3 regions of the Brevibacillus sp. IT-7CA2 genome follow, and region 1 is predicted to be linked to each of the others. Evidence: predicted binding sites of a transcription regulator. Region 1 holds the regulator's gene; each other region holds the start of a gene.

Region 1 (5,188 bases):
TGCTAACGCTTCTACCAGTAAGATGATCGTGACATCTAATGGCAGAGACTATAAGGCACTTCAGATCGGAACGGTCATGACGCATCCTGCCTATCGCAACCAAGGATTGGCAGCGAAATTGATGAACCATATTCTTGAAACATGTGAGAAGGAATACGATTTTATTTATTTGTATGCCAATGATACCGTGCTCGATTTTTATCCGAAGTTCGGATTTGAGAGAGTACAGGAAAGTAGTTTTCGCTTATTGGCATCTGATTTGAAAAAGCAAGTAGGACAAAAATCAGTCTTGCGCAAGCTAGATGTTGATAATGAGGCTGATTTTATTGTCATGAAGGAATTTGCTTCCAAAAGAATCCCCGCTTCATCGAGACTAGGTATCAAGGATAGCGAGCATCTGTTGATGTTTTACTTGCTGCTCGTTTTTCGGGATGCGATCTATTATGTCGAAGAGGAGGATGTGATTGTCTTATTGGAACGAGAAGACGACCAACTGCATGTATTTGATCTTGTAAGTAAAAAACCAGTTGATCTAGAAGCGGTCATTTCTCATTTGGTAACGACTGAGACAACGATCATTCATTTTCACTTTATGCCGGATAGTGAGAATGAAAACATCCAATCTGCATGGATGACAACGACGGATGATGTCTTATTTGTTCGTCCCTCGTTAAAAATGGAGACAGAACATTTTCGTTTTCCCCTTACTTCACACGCATAAAAGGTTTGAAATGACACATCGTGTGAAACAGTAAAATAGAAGAAAAAAGCAGACGTCCAGTATGGAAGGATGTGAGGGGAAAAGCATGTGTGGCCGTTTTACTCTCGTAACGAACTTGGAAAAATGGAAGGCACGGTTCCAAATCGAAGTCATTCCATTTGATGCAAAGCCACGGTACAATATTGCACCGGGTCAGTTCATTCCAGCGATTATTGCTGATCGCGGCGAGCGACGTATGGGTCAGTTGAGATGGGGGTTAGTGCCGTCGTGGGCTGCCGATGAGAAGAGCAGCTACAAAATGATCAATGCGCGTTGTGAGACATTAAATGAAAAGCCCGCATTCAAACAGCTTTTCGCCCGAAAGCGATGCATTCTTCCTGCTGACAGCTTTTATGAGTGGATGAACGCCATCACAGGGAAGCAACCGATGCGGATCATGTTGAATACCGGGGAACCCTTTGCTTTTGCTGGCCTGTATGATACGTGGACGAATCAAGAGGGAGAAAAAGTACATACCTGCACGATTGTTACGACAAAGGCGAATGAGCTCATCGAGAATATACATGAGCGAATGCCTGTCATCTTAAAGAAAGATGACGAGGACTTATGGCTTGATCGGGAGAAGTATGATCGGTTGCAGCTCCAGTCGCTGTTTACCCCCTATGATTCCAGCGAGATGATGGTGTATCCGGTATCCATCAAAGTGGGAAGCCCCAAAAATGATGATCCTTCCTGTATTCAAGAAGTAGGGATCAGCTCATTGTTTGAGGATTAATCCTTTCGTAGGAGCTGAACTCTTTTTCGTAATTCCTGTTCGGTTAACGGCTCCAAATGCAACAAAGCCTCGTATGGATCATCACCCGGAATATGAAAGTATCGAGCAAATGCTGGCTCTGTTTTGATGCCACTTTGCTTCAGAGCTCTGATATGTTGGTACGCATCCAAGCCTCCTATGTCTAACAGTAGTGCTTCGATGTCCATATGACGATAGGCGTTTTGCTTTTCGACAGCTACCGGTTGAGCAAACACTTCAAACCAAAAGTCAGCTGTGAAAAACGAAATAACGCACGTGGGAGTACTTTTTACATCTAGGTGTGTCACTTCAAATCTGGGCAAGCAGCCAAATGCTGTACGAACAGCCTGCTCAAACTGTTCCAGATCATGACTCTCGCAAATAATGTCCAGATCGCTTTGCTTGACGTCAATGTTTAATGGGATGGTTCCGGCAAGCACTGGACGGTAATCGGATAGTACCTCCATGATGTGCGTCTGTTGAATCGCTTCCCACGCCGCTTTTTGGCGCATCGTTCCTCTGCCCAAGTAAGAGAGATCATGCCAATTTCTCAAGAGACTACCTCCATGTCTACTTTCTTTTAAAATAGTTTAGACAAAAGTGAATAAGTACGCAACGAAATCGGTAATCACTCGTATACCTAGATGAAGGGAGTGTAGTAGATGGAAATATTTTTGTGGGTAGTGGTTGTGTTATTGTTCTTGCTAAGCATCGCAGGAATTTTTTTACCCGTTTTACCTGATACGATATTACTGTGGGCGGGCTTTTTGCTCTATCACTTTTTCATTGCAGATCCGGGAGCGGGATTGCCCGCATCCTTTTGGTGGGGAATGGTCGTTCTAAGTATTCTGCTTTATGGTGCTGACTTGCTGACGAACATGTACTTCGTAAAAAGGTACGGAGGGTCCAAGTGGTCGTCCATTGCTGCTGCGGTCGGAATTATCCTCGGGATCTTCGTTTTCCCACCGTTTGGTATGTTGATCTTGCCGTTCGTATTCGTCGTCCTGGTAGAGTTGATGGTGCAGAAGCAGTCGATGGAGCGAGCAGTGAAAGCGGGCGTAGGCTCACTGATCGGATTTTTGGGCAGTGCGGTCGTAAAAGTCATATTGCAAGTTACAATGATCATCTGGTTTTTTGTCGCCAGATAACATACAGAAAACGAAAAGGACAGCCGAGGCTGTCCTTTTTTACGTGGAAACTAGTGAATGAGTCGATATACACCGATGACTTTACCGAGAATGGTGACATGCTCCAGAATGATCGGTTCCATCGTGGCATTTTCCGGTTGGAGACGGAAGTGGTTCTTTTCTTTGAAAAATCTTTTGACGGTCGCTTCGTCTTCTTCTGTCATGGCTACGACAATGTCACCATTGTTCGCTACGTGCTGTTGGCGAACAATTACGTAATCTCCGTCGAGAATCCCGGCATCAATCATACTGTTCCCGGAGACGCGCAGCATATAGACCTTGTCAGAAGTCACGATATTGTCTGGAAGCGGGAAGTATTCTTCCACATCCTCAATGGCAGTGATCGGTTGTCCAGCGGTTACTTTTCCGATTACTGGGACACGGACGACAGAGTCTTCGAAATTGTCTTGAAAACGATCTTCATCTGATAGCAATTCGATGGCGCGAGGTTTGGTAGGATCTCGACGAATGAGGCCTTTTTTCTCTAAGCGTGCCAAATGCCCATGTACCGTTGAGCTGGAAGCTAGTCCAACAGCCTCCCCAATTTCACGTACAGAAGGAGGATATCCTTTATCACGAACTTCCTTTCGTATGAACTCGATGATGGCTTGTTGTCTACTCGATAATTTTGACATAGAAAGACACCCCTGATTTCTCGAACATATTTTCCTATATTATACCATGGGAGCTTGCGTTCGACAAACATAAGTTCGATTCTTTGTTGACATGAACATATGTTCTCATTTATCATGAGGTTACAAGTGATTAGAACGTATGTTTGCGAGGAGGCCATTATTATGAATTCATCGACAGAACGAAATCGTTTCGAGAAAAAAGAAGAACGTCGTGTTCGTTTTGGTATCACGAGAGGACAAGCTCTCTTGTTTCTTATTACATTTACTCTCTTTTTTTACTTATTGACCGAACTAGTGTTTGCTTCTTCACCAATGGAGGAGCCACAAGGTATAGAAGTAACCGTACAATCTGGAGATAGCCTATGGTCGTTAGCTGTTCAATACAATGCAGATCAGCATATGGATGTTCGCGACTATATAATAGAAATTAAGGATGCGAACGGTTTAGAGAGCAACAGGATTTACCCAGGTCAGACTCTCATCCTTCCTGATACTCCGTAAGTGTTCGGCTGTCTTGCGGGATCATTCGAATGTGGTATAATGAAGCGGCACTACTACAGAGTGGGAGGAACCAGCAGTGGTATCTGACGCAGAAATTAAACGCATTAACGAATTGGTCAAAAAATCTCGCGAAGAAGGTTTGACCGAAGAGGAAAAGCTCGAACAAAAAGCATTGCGCCAAAAGTACATTGACGCCGTTAAGCTTTCATTGAGAGCAAATTTGGATTCCATCCGTTATGTGGAAGACCTTGAAGAAAATAAGCCAAAACAGTAAGATAACAATTACTGATACGACAGACATCCTCGCTTGACGCTAGGGTGTCTTTTTCTGTGACATACATAACGCTTTGATAGTCAGGGAGGGAGAGCGATGGCGTGGATAGCTGTGGCAGTTGGAGGAGCAGTTGGCTCACTTTTGCGCTACCTATTGTCTTTGCTTGCGAATCAGCCGGGATGGCCGTGGGGAACTTGGATCGCCAATGTTTGTGGATCTTTGATCATCGGCATCTTGTTCGTGCTGGGGAAAGAACGTGGCATTTTATCTCCGACAATCTATCTATTATTTGCAACGGGGGTCATGGGAGGATTTACGACGTTCTCTAGCTTCTCCTTGGAAGTGGTCTCTTTTTGGGGAGAAGGTCACCTGTTGCGTGGCACTTTGTACGCTCTTCTCAGTTTGGGAGTCGGACTACTTTCTTGTGCGGCTGGAATATGGTTGGCTAGGCAATGGTCCTAATACGTCCAATGACACGATACATGTGAGGGGGAATGAATGTGAGTACACAGCATCGTGATTATGAATGGGAACAAAAAAAGCTGGATGAAACAATTTCAGCGATCGACGAAGAAATGGAGCAGCTTCGCAATGATATTCGCGAGGCAACAGATGACTATGTGAAACAGGTCGTTAACTATAATAAGGCTAAGGATTTGCGCTACCTCGAAGATCAGGGGCGAGAGAAGCCTTATTTCGGCAGAGTGGATTTTTTGAAAGATGAAATCTACGAGCTGGATCAGGTATACATAGGAAAACGAGGAATTGTACGCAGCGATACGTTTGATTCTGTCGTCGTGGATTGGCGTGCGCCTATCGCCAGTCTTTATTATTCCGGTGAGAGCAAAGACGCGTTTTACCGGATGGGACGCGAGATTGTGCGTGGTGAAGTTCGATTGAAGCGTAATTTTGCGATCGAAGACGGAAAGATCGTCGGCATCTATGATGGAGCGGTAAAAGAAACGATTAACCGCGAAATGGGGCATCCCGACGAGTTTTTGCAAGAGGGCTTCATCGATGAATTTTTGGCAGCCAATCTGAATCAGGCAAACGATAGCAGGCTAAAAGACATCGTCG
Region 2 (5,188 bases), 280 kb from region 1:
GAAAACGTAATGATCTGCACAATCAGTCCCAGGATGATCGGCACGACGCAGGCCAGCGCCAGCCAGACGTTCAAGTAAAACATCACGCCGATCATGAGCACCGTCGTCACGACTACATGTACCAAATCCGGAAGCTGATGCGCGACAAACGTCTCGACCTTTTCCACATTTTGCTCCAATGTTTTTTTAACTGCACCGGTAGACGTTCCGTTGAGCCAACCAAGCGGCAAACGGCCGATATGCGAAGCCAATTTGACCCGCATTCCGTATAAAATGCGAAACGCAGCGATATGAGACACCATCCCGCCCGCATACATCATGACCAGACTTCCCACGAGTCCCAAAAGTGCAATAACTCCCCACCGAATCATGTACGCCCCGTCTGCCATAGCGGGAGACGCTGCATGCGTTAACAGTTCGCGTAAAATGAAGTAGACAGATGCATAAGGCACCAACATGCATATTGCGCTCAAGGAAGACAATATTGCCGAGACGACGAGCAATCCGCGCTTCTCATCCGCAATCTCCAGCAAGCGACGCACGCCTTTTTTGGGTTGCATCCCCTCTTTGCTCTCCATTGTCGTCATTCCTGTTCTCCTCTCTCCTGCTTGCTTCTTTTGTCCTACCTCTTATCATAATGTGACCTTCTGCCCTCTACCGCCGATTGCCGGATAGATCTTGCCCCTAGCCGGAGTATTATCTTATTTGGGAACAACAAAACGGTCATGACCGTTTTGTTTGACCGCAAGCGGTCGCATCCACCTTTATGAAAAACGTCGAGATGTTTCGATCCCCCGATGAGAGGGGACGTTTTTCACACAAAAAACCTTTCCCACTTGGAGGCTAGCTCCCACAGGAAAGGTTGCGTTGGTTTTTTCGATTATGGTTGGACTACTTTTTCTTTCGCTTTCGTTACGATGTGGTGTCCGAGCGGCAAGCCGCGCTGCTCCAGCTCATCAGCTGTCACAATATGGAGCGTCTCACTTTTACACGGCATGGGCATCAATCCGCCCAATGGACTCATCACTCTTCCGATCGTGTCTGTCTCAATGAGCACGTACAGGCCTTTTTCCTCCAATTGTTGCATGAATTCTCCCCAACGCTTGGAAGTAATTTGATCGGCGTGCTTGGTGAATATGACACCCATTTCTTGTGCTAGCATGTAAAATCTCCTTTGTTCTATCCGTCAAATATATGCTTCAAAAGATAATCTAACAATACAGGGAAACCTCCCTTCTGGCAAAATCCGTGTAAGCCAAAAAAACACGAAAAACGGTTGTTTTTGACCGCTTTTCGTTTCAGGAATCTCACATCTTCCTCGCACACACCGTTTCAACGCGGCACGCTGTTTTTTGCCGCTTGCTTTTGAAAAAGAGGCCTATTTTTGCAGATTTCCTGAGTAATTTTCATGTCCTGCCCATCATGTACCTGTATTTCCTCGTTTTAGAAGCTCGCTGCCAGCTCCACATGCAGCAGTCGAGCAAAAGGAACCCAGTGAATCTCGGAGCCAGCCCGAAGCTTGAGGCGTCTCGCCGCCTGATCAATATGGATAATGTGGGCAGACAGGCGTCGCGGCTCTCGCCCGTCATAATAGGTCAGTGCCAGGGTGCTCTCTGTCTGGAACGCCTGCCATACCAGCTCGCTCAAGGCGCTGAGCTGCTCCTGATCCAGCTCGGGTGGTACATAGCGGCGCTCTTCTTCCTTGATGCGCAAATACATTTCCCGATGCTCCGGTAGCACAAACCGACTGGCCACGAATACATTTTCCTTTTTGGACACGCGTTTTTCCCTCATCGCTTGTTCTCTCCTCGCTGTTCATATCGGGTCCACAAATGGACGAGCTCCTGACACTCTGCCCGCAATACCTCAATCGTATAGATCGCTTCTCGCACGTACCCGCGTTGTCGATAGTGGACGACATACATATGTCCCTGACGTCGTGAGCTGACCACGGTGCACCCTCGCTGCCGCAAGATGCGACGCAGCTGGTGATGCTGCCGCTCCGCCCACCGCGAGAGCTCATCGAACATCATCTGATAAGAAAACTTCAACGGCACAATCCGCATCTGCCCCAGATCGGCCATGACTGCCCGAAACAAAATGCCAAATAAAATATACTGGCGTATCAATTCCTGCTCGTCTGACACCATCGGCTCCGTCACTTGTAGTGTCCTCCGATCTTACGTGCACGCTCTTTCGCCTGTCCCGCTTCCAAGGCAGAGGTGGCGCGCAGGATGGCGTCCTGACCGTATCGGCTCCGGATATCATCCATGGCTTGTGCCAACGAACGCCGCTTGTGATTGTCCGTGAACAGATTGAGTTGCACCACGTTGTCAGGGACAAGCTGCCCCAGATTGACCCCGATACTGCGGACGGGCGTTTCCTGCCAGTGACGGTCAAACAGAAAGCAGGCTGCTTCGTACAGAGTCATGGCATCGTTCGTCTGGTCCGTGAGCTTCATCTGCCGCCCAAAGCCCGTTCCAGCAGCCAAATCGGCTCCACGACAGCCCACAGACAGAACAGAGCCCATCAGCTCCTTTTTCCGCGCCCGACGGCATACTTCTTCGCATAGCTCCAATAATATAACCTTGATTTCTGCTGCTGTATGGTAATCCCGAGGCAACGTCATGTGATGACCGATTCCTTTTTGTGAATCATAGGAATCCAAAGCCACAGGTGAATCGTCGATTCCGTGAGCCGTGCGCCACAGCACTTCCCCGTTCACTCCCCAATGTCGGGTGAGGATGGCTGGCCTCATATCTGCAAGCTGCCCGATCTGATAGACGCCCATTCGATGAAAATGACGCTTCATGCGTGAGCCTACCCCGAACAGCTTTTCAATCGGAAGCTTCCAGAGCGTATCCGCTAACGTTTCCCGCTTGAGCCAAAAAACGCCTTCTTCCCGTTTCTTGGCGAAATTGTCGCAGGCCATTTTGGCCAGTACCTTGTTCTCTCCGATGCCTACCCGACAGTTGATTCCCGTCTCCATCCAGACGCGCTGCCGAATCTGCGCAGCCATCTGTAGCGGATCACCAAACAGATGGACGCTGCCCGTCACGTCGAGAAACTGCTCATCGATCGAGTACGGCTCCACCTTGTCTGTAAATGCCTCGAATATGCGAGTGATTTGCATGGAGATGCGAATGTACATCTCCATGCGCGGACGAACAACGACGAGCTGGCGACACTTTTGCTGCGCCTGCCATAGCGCTTCAGCCGCGACCACTCCGTATGACTTGGCAATCGGACACGCTGCCAGCACAACTCCGCTGCGCCGCTCTGGATCACCTGCGACGACAATCGGCTTGTTTCGCAGCTCTGGATTGGCCCCTTTCTCGATACTGGCATAAAAGCTCTGCATGTCGATCAAAAACACGATCCGCTTGTTCGCATTGGACACACGATCATCCCCTAATAAGAACTTATGTTCTTGTTTTGCTTTGTTCTTATTATAGCAAACAAACGTTCGTTTTTATGCCTGTCTCGCGCAAAAAAAAGTTGGTAATTATTTCCCACCGGATAAGCACACGCCGGTAGGTGTTCCGCAGGCGAGAGCGAATCCAATAAGGGGTTACTTTTTCACGACAGGAATCCAAATTTCGCTTCGAAAGGTCGGTGATGAAATCTCTTTATTTTCGTTCCACAAAATCTCTGGACCCTCAGCCTGTTCATAGCCGGAGGATAAAAACCATTCCGAATAAATCCGGGCCCAGACATCTTGCAGCGTATCAGGAAAAGGACCCACTGCTTCGAATACCGCCCAGGTGGAAGCAGGAACTTCGAGTACCGCCAGATAGTCTGGACAAGCTTTTGTAGTGGCTACGCCGATATAGTGATCGAGCTCGCCATATTCCAGCCGACCTTCTGAAAAATTCGTGGACGCACTGAGCAGTCCAAGTGGCTTGACATCGGATAGAGACTTCAGTTGCTGAATCGTCTCCATCTCTAATGAAGCCCACATGGCCGCAATCTCTGGATTGACTCCACGATAAATCAACGGGACTCTTTTTTTCAGACCCACAATGCGAAATGCTTCTTTTTCTTCCATGCGGTAGTTCATGGCACTGCCTCCTTTAATGGATAGATGAAAGGTCATTCGCGGATAAACCTTCAAGGAATGGCCGATGTGTCTGGCTTCTGTCGGAATGAATCCATGCACATTCTGAAAAGCTCTGGAAAAGGAATCAGCCGATCCGTATCCGTATTTGATCGCAATGTCAATGACTCGCTCGTTGCTGTCCGCAAGTTCAAAAGCTGCAAGCGTAATGCGCCGACGCCGGATGTACTCGGATAGCGGAACACCAGCGAGAAAAGAAAACATCCTTTTGAAGTGATACTCGGAGCAGCAAGCCACCCGAGCGATTTCTTTGTAGTCAATCTCGCTTGTCAAATTGTCTTCGATATAGTCCAGAGCCTCATTCAGCTTTGCAAGCAAATCCATGGTAATGACCTCTCTTTCCCCCTCAGAATAACAGATGCAAAATCGGGCGATCCGACATTTGGTGCACGATTATGACGGGTCTACCTTGTGAAAAACACCAATTGAAAGGAGCTTTATCACAATGACAACCACTTCCCCCCTGCTCCCCCAAATCGGAGCTATTTTTGTAGCCGTCAGCGACATCGAGCACGCACGCGACTGGTACTGCCGCCTATTGGGCATTCCCGCAGACGGTGAGATTATGTTCGGACATATATATTGCATTCCCTTGCAAAGCGGACTGACGCTCGTTCTGGACAGCAAAATCTTTCCGAAGCGCATCACAGATGATGCCCCCTTATTTCATTTCAACACACAGGATATTGAAGCCTCTTATGCCTTTCTCAAGGAGAGCGGAGTTGAAGTCGTTGTTCCTATCCAGCATGGCCACTGGTTCAACTTCCGCGATCCCGACGGCAATCTGATCATGGTAAGCCAATGTTAAACGGAAGAGGAGATACAGGCATGACCATCCACTTGCGCCGCACTACACCGGCAGACATGCCATTCGTATGCGAAGTAGAAAATGCACCAGAAAATACCCCGTTCATTATTCCGTGGAGCGAACATCGGCACCACAACGCTCTTGGCGACCCGGACATCCTCCATATGATTGCCGAAAAAAAAGAAACAGGCCACCCCGTCGGCTACGTTATCATCGCCGGGCTGACCAATCCTCATCAATGTATTGAGCTTATGCGTATTACA
Region 3 (5,188 bases), 210 kb from region 1:
GCTCGATGGAGGTGATACATCTTATCTTCGGTTTTTCGGATAAATTCTACCCAATCCATTCCGTTCATAAAATACCTCCTTTCCGTCATAGGCTTTACTCCCATGCTCGAAAGTATGCAAGGTGAAATTGCGAATAAATGATGCGTATGCAATCTAATAATGAACTTTGGTCTTGTAACAATAATCTGTTCATGATAACATACCTCACATCAATAGCATCAAAGGACGAGACTTGAGGTGTATCAGATGAACGGGTTAGCCAAACTGAATCGATCGCTTGAGAAAATCATGCCCATACTAACGCCGAGTAGTGTTGCCATTGGCGTAATAGCCGGGACACATTTACAACCGTTTGCTTTTTTGTCTCCTTGGGTGTTTGCCTTCATGACATTTGCCGGCAGTCTGGGTTCAGGATTTAAAGAATTTGCAAAGGTACTGACCAGACCGCTTCCTTTAATCGTCAACTTGTTGATTCTTCATGCGCTTATGCCGCTTGTTGCTTGGTCAATGGCACGGTTATTTTATCCAGATGATATCCATGTCATCACGGGCTTTTTGTTGGCGGCCTTAATTCCCACAGGGATCACGAGCTTTTTGTGGTCATCGATTTATTTCGGGAACATCGCACTGACACTATCCATTATTTTGTTGGATACGATGCTCTCCCCATTGATTGTTCCGCTGGGGATGTCCTTGTTTTTAGGGGCAAAAGTCGAGATGGATTTAGCTGAACTGATGAAGGGTTTGTTTTATATGATTGTGTTGCCGTCTCTTGTCGGTATGCTGCTCAATCATTTATCAAAAGGGGACGTCAAAAAAACGCTGGCACCAAAATTAGCGCCATTTTCTAAGATGGGAATGGGGGTTGTCGTCGCGATCAACAGCTCGATGGTCTCTTCTTACTTTCATATGATGGACGCTAAGCTGGTGGGAATGGCGGTCCTCGTACTGGTTGTAGCCATTTTGGGTTATGTAATGGGGTGGGGGATAGCGCGGCTATTCGGATGGGAGCGTGATATTATTGTCACGTTAACCTTCAACAGTGGGATGCGAAACATTAGTGCAGGGGCAGTTATGGCGATCACGTACTTTCCTGCGCCTGTTGCACTTCCCGTTGTTCTCGGTATGCTTTTTCAGCAAATACTCGCTTCTACCTTCGGAAAGTTTTTGGAGCTGGTCGAGAAAAGACCGCAGCATCAACCACAGGAACTATCAAGATAAAAGCAAGAGCCGTTTTCCAAAACCAATGGGAAAACGGCTTTTTTCTTACAGATTCTTACCAAAGAACGCTGTGAATTTGGCGCCCTCGACCCAAAACAATTCCTTTGGTCCAATTGACAATGCGAACGCTCAATTCCGCATCAAGACTTGGCAGAACAAATGGGGAGACTTTTCATGCGGTTCAAATGAAGAAATTGAAAAAAGGGTTGCGAACTTATGTTCGTAATCACTATAATGTAATTACAATTTCCCACACATGATGAGTATCTGGATATCAAATGTTCGTAATTAGGCGGGTGGAAAAGCGTGGTGAACGGCAATTTTGAAGTAACGAACGAAGAAAGAGAGGCATTTATGTACATGCTGCGAGATTCGGCAAGAGAGAATTATCCCTTGAATGTGAGCTGGTGTGTGTCCTTTGAGGGGGAGCGGGGGAATACGTGTAGCATGTGGGGTGTGGTCAAATGGGTAGACCCGAAGGCGAGACGTGTTCAATTAGCAAACCAAACGGGTAGTCAATGGATCGAGATGGAGAAAATTATCAATGTTCATGCATAGTGTGTGTATAGAAACCTTACGTGAAGTCGACTCGTCGTAAGGCTTCTTTACTTTTTTGCACAAAGAAGGAAGTGTATATGTCATAAAACCTAACGTAAAGACGCAGAAAATTCGAAAAGTTGATTGTATTTTAGTTTTGTTATGTTAGAATATATTACATAGCATGCATTCTCTCCACTTCCTATTTTGACCCAATCATTGGGTCCTTTTTTTTGCCTATGTTCCATTCTTCGGATATGGCTTCCCATCCGTTTGAAATAACTTGCTCACCATTCCATAAAGACGACCTGACATGTTAGGAAAAACGAAGGTGTATTCATTCGCTCCTTGATTCAGCAAGACGATCGGAGCTTCCACGATGTAGGGGATTTTCATTAGATCGAGCATCTTCTTATATTCCTCTACCTTGGAATGGTCGACCGTATAATAAAATGATTTGGAAAAATTCATGCGAGCACGCTCCTTTCCCATATTGTAGCATATCCACAGTTTGCCGTATAAATGAACATAATAAATATTATGTAAACAAACTTGTTCCCTCTTTTCTTATGAAGAGAGAATATTCCCAAAAACTTCTACCTATGATAGAATAAAAGACCAAAATTTTACCAATAGGAGAAAAATGATGATAATCAGCCAACAACTACTTTCTGTGAACGGGTTATCCTACACGATTCGCTCTGCAATGGAAACAGATGCACAACAGTTGTCAGAACTGCGACTGCAAATCGATGGAGAGACTGAAAATTTGGACAGAGAAAGAGGAGAGGCTTTCATCGATGTGCAAGGATTCGAACACATCATCCATACGGATGCAGAAAGTCCAAGAAACTTGTTTTTAGTTGCTGTTGTACAGGATCGGATTGTCGGGTTTTCCAGATGTGCAGGTGTTTACTTAAACAGATTTGCGCACAAAGTAGAGTTTGGTGTATGCGTCTTGCAAGAGTTCTGGGGTCACGGCATTGGGAAAAATCTCTTGCAAGAATCGATTGCCTGGGCAGACGCCAACCACATTACCAAAATGACGTTGAATGTAATAGAAACGAATGAGAAGGCAATTGAGCTGTACAAACGGCTTGGCTTTGAAATCGAAGGGGTGCTCAAAAACGACAAAGTTCTTTCCGATGGAAATTACTACAGCACAATTATTATGGGAAGATTCAAAATGACAGGAGAGTAGCTTATCGGGAGAGGTATCCCGGGTACGTAAAATGCGATTACGGATGTAAAAGGAGTGCGGGTCGGCCAGAAAAAAAGAACCGTACATGCATTGCCACTGGATCGTTTCGTAGAAATCATGTCTCGTTAAATGAAAAAACTCCGCTAGTGATAGCAGAGTTTTGTTGTCTGATCATCTGTTAAACAGTTGTTTAACTGCTGAAGAAGCTACGGCTGGAGCGCTTTCTTTTATAATGAGAGCTGCCGTAATGGGAATGTCCGTACCGGTTGCTAGAGCTGTATTTTCTACGATGCTTGTAATCGCTGCTGCTGTATTTCCGGTGTTTGTGCGAAGATGAGTGATTACCGAGTAAATTTTTCAAAAGCTTCTTGAGCATATCAATCACTCCTAATTAGGTTGGAAGTCTATTCCGTATAAGTATATACGAATATGTTGGGGAATCGTTTCATTATTTTTCTACGTTTTCGTGAAAGGCAGGACCGATCAGATCAATCCGGTTCGTCCATATTCCTCCTGTAAAGCTTGCTGGCACTCTTTTTAAATCAGTCGGAACATCAAAGCCTTGCGACACATCTCCACTCCCTGCGACTAGGATCACGCGGGTGTCTTTTGCTTCCATTCTTGCCATGAAACGATTCGGCCAACCCCAGAGCCATGGGGCAATCTGATCGGGGATATGTAGCTGAGACTGTGAACAGGCATCGGGCACATATCCGGACCACCCTACTGCCATGTACGGAATGAGACAGCTTTTTAGTGATGCTTTGGACATGACACGCAGCTCTGGCATTTGCTGTTTCAATGTCTCGATCGGCTTGTCACCGCCATAAACAGAGAGCTGTGCCAGTCGTTCGGCAGGCAATGCTGCCAATACATCCGCTAACGCTTTCCCTTCGAGTGGGTCATTGCTTTTGATATGGATAAGCAGCGAGCGATCAGGGAATGTTTGTAGCACATCATCGAGAGAGGGCATCATGCCAGTCCCTTTTCCACGGAAGGGGAAGGTTTTCCCTTCGTCCGCTGTATAATGGTAGCCAATGTCGAGCTGTTGTAATTCGGCCAAGGTATAATCTCTCGTGACTCCGGTACCATTTGTCCGACAGTCGAGTGTCCAGTCATGAAACACGGCAAATCGATTGTCTTTCGTCCATTGTACATCGAGCTCGACAACGTCCGCGCCTGCATCAAAAGCCGCCTGCATGGACGGAATCGTATTTTCTAGGTACGGATGCTCCGGTGGATAAATCCGCTCCGCCGTACACGTTTCATTGGTGATGTTCTCCATATGAAAGGTTTGTGCCATCCCGCGATGAGCAAGCAAAAAAGGCTCGCCTTCTGGCTCTTTTGCAAGATAAGAGCTGTTACACAGGAACAGGAAAGCGATGAAAAGAAGGGGAATCCAGATACGTTTTCGCTGGAACCATTTCTTTCGTGGTTGATCTCGTTGTTTTGACATGATGGGATACCGCCCCTTCCTTCAAATACTCTGTTCATTGTAGCAAAACGCAAGAGAGGAAGGTACATCCTTTGGGAGTAGGGCTTGGGGCTTGGCATCATTCGAAAAGACTGGCACAATAGACGGAAGATAAGATGTATCCCATGAAGAGCAAGGGGAGGTTCCATGAAAATAGCTTTACACCAAATCGCTTATCAGATCGGTATGCACCCAACGGAGATGGCGAAGCTTGTCTACGAGGGTGAAATAACGGGAGAGGTACCTGAACACAATCCGCAAGCGAAGGATGCCTGGGTGGATTTGCACTCTCTGCGTAACTTCATTCAATGGCGATACGATCAGGGGCGAGTGGACCAGATGTTCTATGATAAAGCTATGCGTCACCTGAACAAAGCAATGCCAAAAAAATAATCGAATTCGGAGGAGAAATATGCGAGACTCTATCATTTACTGCATGGTACCAAAAACATACTGGGAAAAGTGGATGGACAAGGATCACTACTTACCGCGCGATTACGAGCAGGAAGGCTTCATTCACGCAACAAAAGGGGACGAACTGCTTGAAAAGGTAGCAAACCGCGTCTACGCACAGTTTGATGAGGAGTTGTATGTACTCGTTGTCGATGAAGCAAAAACGACTTCGGAAGTCAAATACGAGGCTGCGAAGGATGGATTGCTGTATCCGCACATCTATGGACCGTTGAATCAAGATGCGATTGTAGATAGGAAGCAAATGAATCGGATAGACGGCCAGTGGCGTCTGGGAACGTCCA

The links. Region 1 encodes LexA, which represses DNA repair genes until DNA is damaged. Its sites were predicted from a motif close to CGAACATATGTTCG; they were not measured.
Region 2: a site for LexA is predicted at 3,456-3,469, ahead of ACM6JA_RS08955 (DNA polymerase IV). Genes of this name have one in related genera too.
Region 3: a site for LexA is predicted at 1,431-1,444, ahead of ACM6JA_RS06660 (YolD-like family protein). Genes of this name have one in related genera too.

What each region holds. Positions count from the first base shown of each region.
Region 1 covers NZ_CATKQT010000011.1:229,958-235,145, reverse strand. The annotation lists gene ACM6JA_RS07490 (GNAT family N-acetyltransferase) at 1-721, shown strand, start outside; gene ACM6JA_RS07485 (SOS response-associated peptidase) at 807-1,496, shown strand; gene ACM6JA_RS07480 (DUF4269 domain-containing protein) at 1,493-2,068, opposite strand; gene ACM6JA_RS07475 (DUF456 domain-containing protein) at 2,177-2,662, shown strand; gene lexA (transcriptional repressor LexA) at 2,713-3,336, opposite strand; gene ACM6JA_RS07465 (LysM peptidoglycan-binding domain-containing protein) at 3,499-3,837, shown strand; gene ACM6JA_RS07460 (DUF896 domain-containing protein) at 3,914-4,111, shown strand; gene crcB (fluoride efflux transporter CrcB) at 4,208-4,573, shown strand; gene ACM6JA_RS07450 (HelD family protein) at 4,612-5,188, shown strand, end outside.
Region 2 covers NZ_CATKQT010000011.1:513,044-518,231, forward strand. The annotation lists gene ACM6JA_RS08935 (ABC transporter ATP-binding protein) at 1-560, opposite strand, end outside; gene ACM6JA_RS08940 (hypothetical protein) at 881-1,162, opposite strand; gene ACM6JA_RS08945 (YolD-like family protein) at 1,444-1,794, opposite strand; gene ACM6JA_RS08950 (hypothetical protein) at 1,791-2,162, opposite strand; gene ACM6JA_RS08955 (DNA polymerase IV) at 2,159-3,400, opposite strand; gene ACM6JA_RS08960 (AraC family transcriptional regulator) at 3,572-4,441, opposite strand; gene ACM6JA_RS08965 (VOC family protein) at 4,563-4,925, shown strand; gene ACM6JA_RS08970 (GNAT family N-acetyltransferase) at 4,919-5,188, shown strand, end outside.
Region 3 covers NZ_CATKQT010000011.1:24,227-29,414, reverse strand. The annotation lists gene ACM6JA_RS06670 (hypothetical protein) at 1-68, opposite strand, end outside; gene ACM6JA_RS06665 (bile acid:sodium symporter family protein) at 247-1,221, shown strand; gene ACM6JA_RS06660 (YolD-like family protein) at 1,531-1,779, shown strand; gene ACM6JA_RS06655 (hypothetical protein) at 1,996-2,229, opposite strand; gene ACM6JA_RS06650 (GNAT family N-acetyltransferase) at 2,405-2,959, shown strand; gene ACM6JA_RS06645 (hypothetical protein) at 3,150-3,335, opposite strand; gene ACM6JA_RS06640 (glycerophosphodiester phosphodiesterase family protein) at 3,408-4,415, opposite strand; gene ACM6JA_RS06635 (hypothetical protein) at 4,581-4,826, shown strand; gene ACM6JA_RS06630 (DUF952 domain-containing protein) at 4,846-5,188, shown strand, end outside.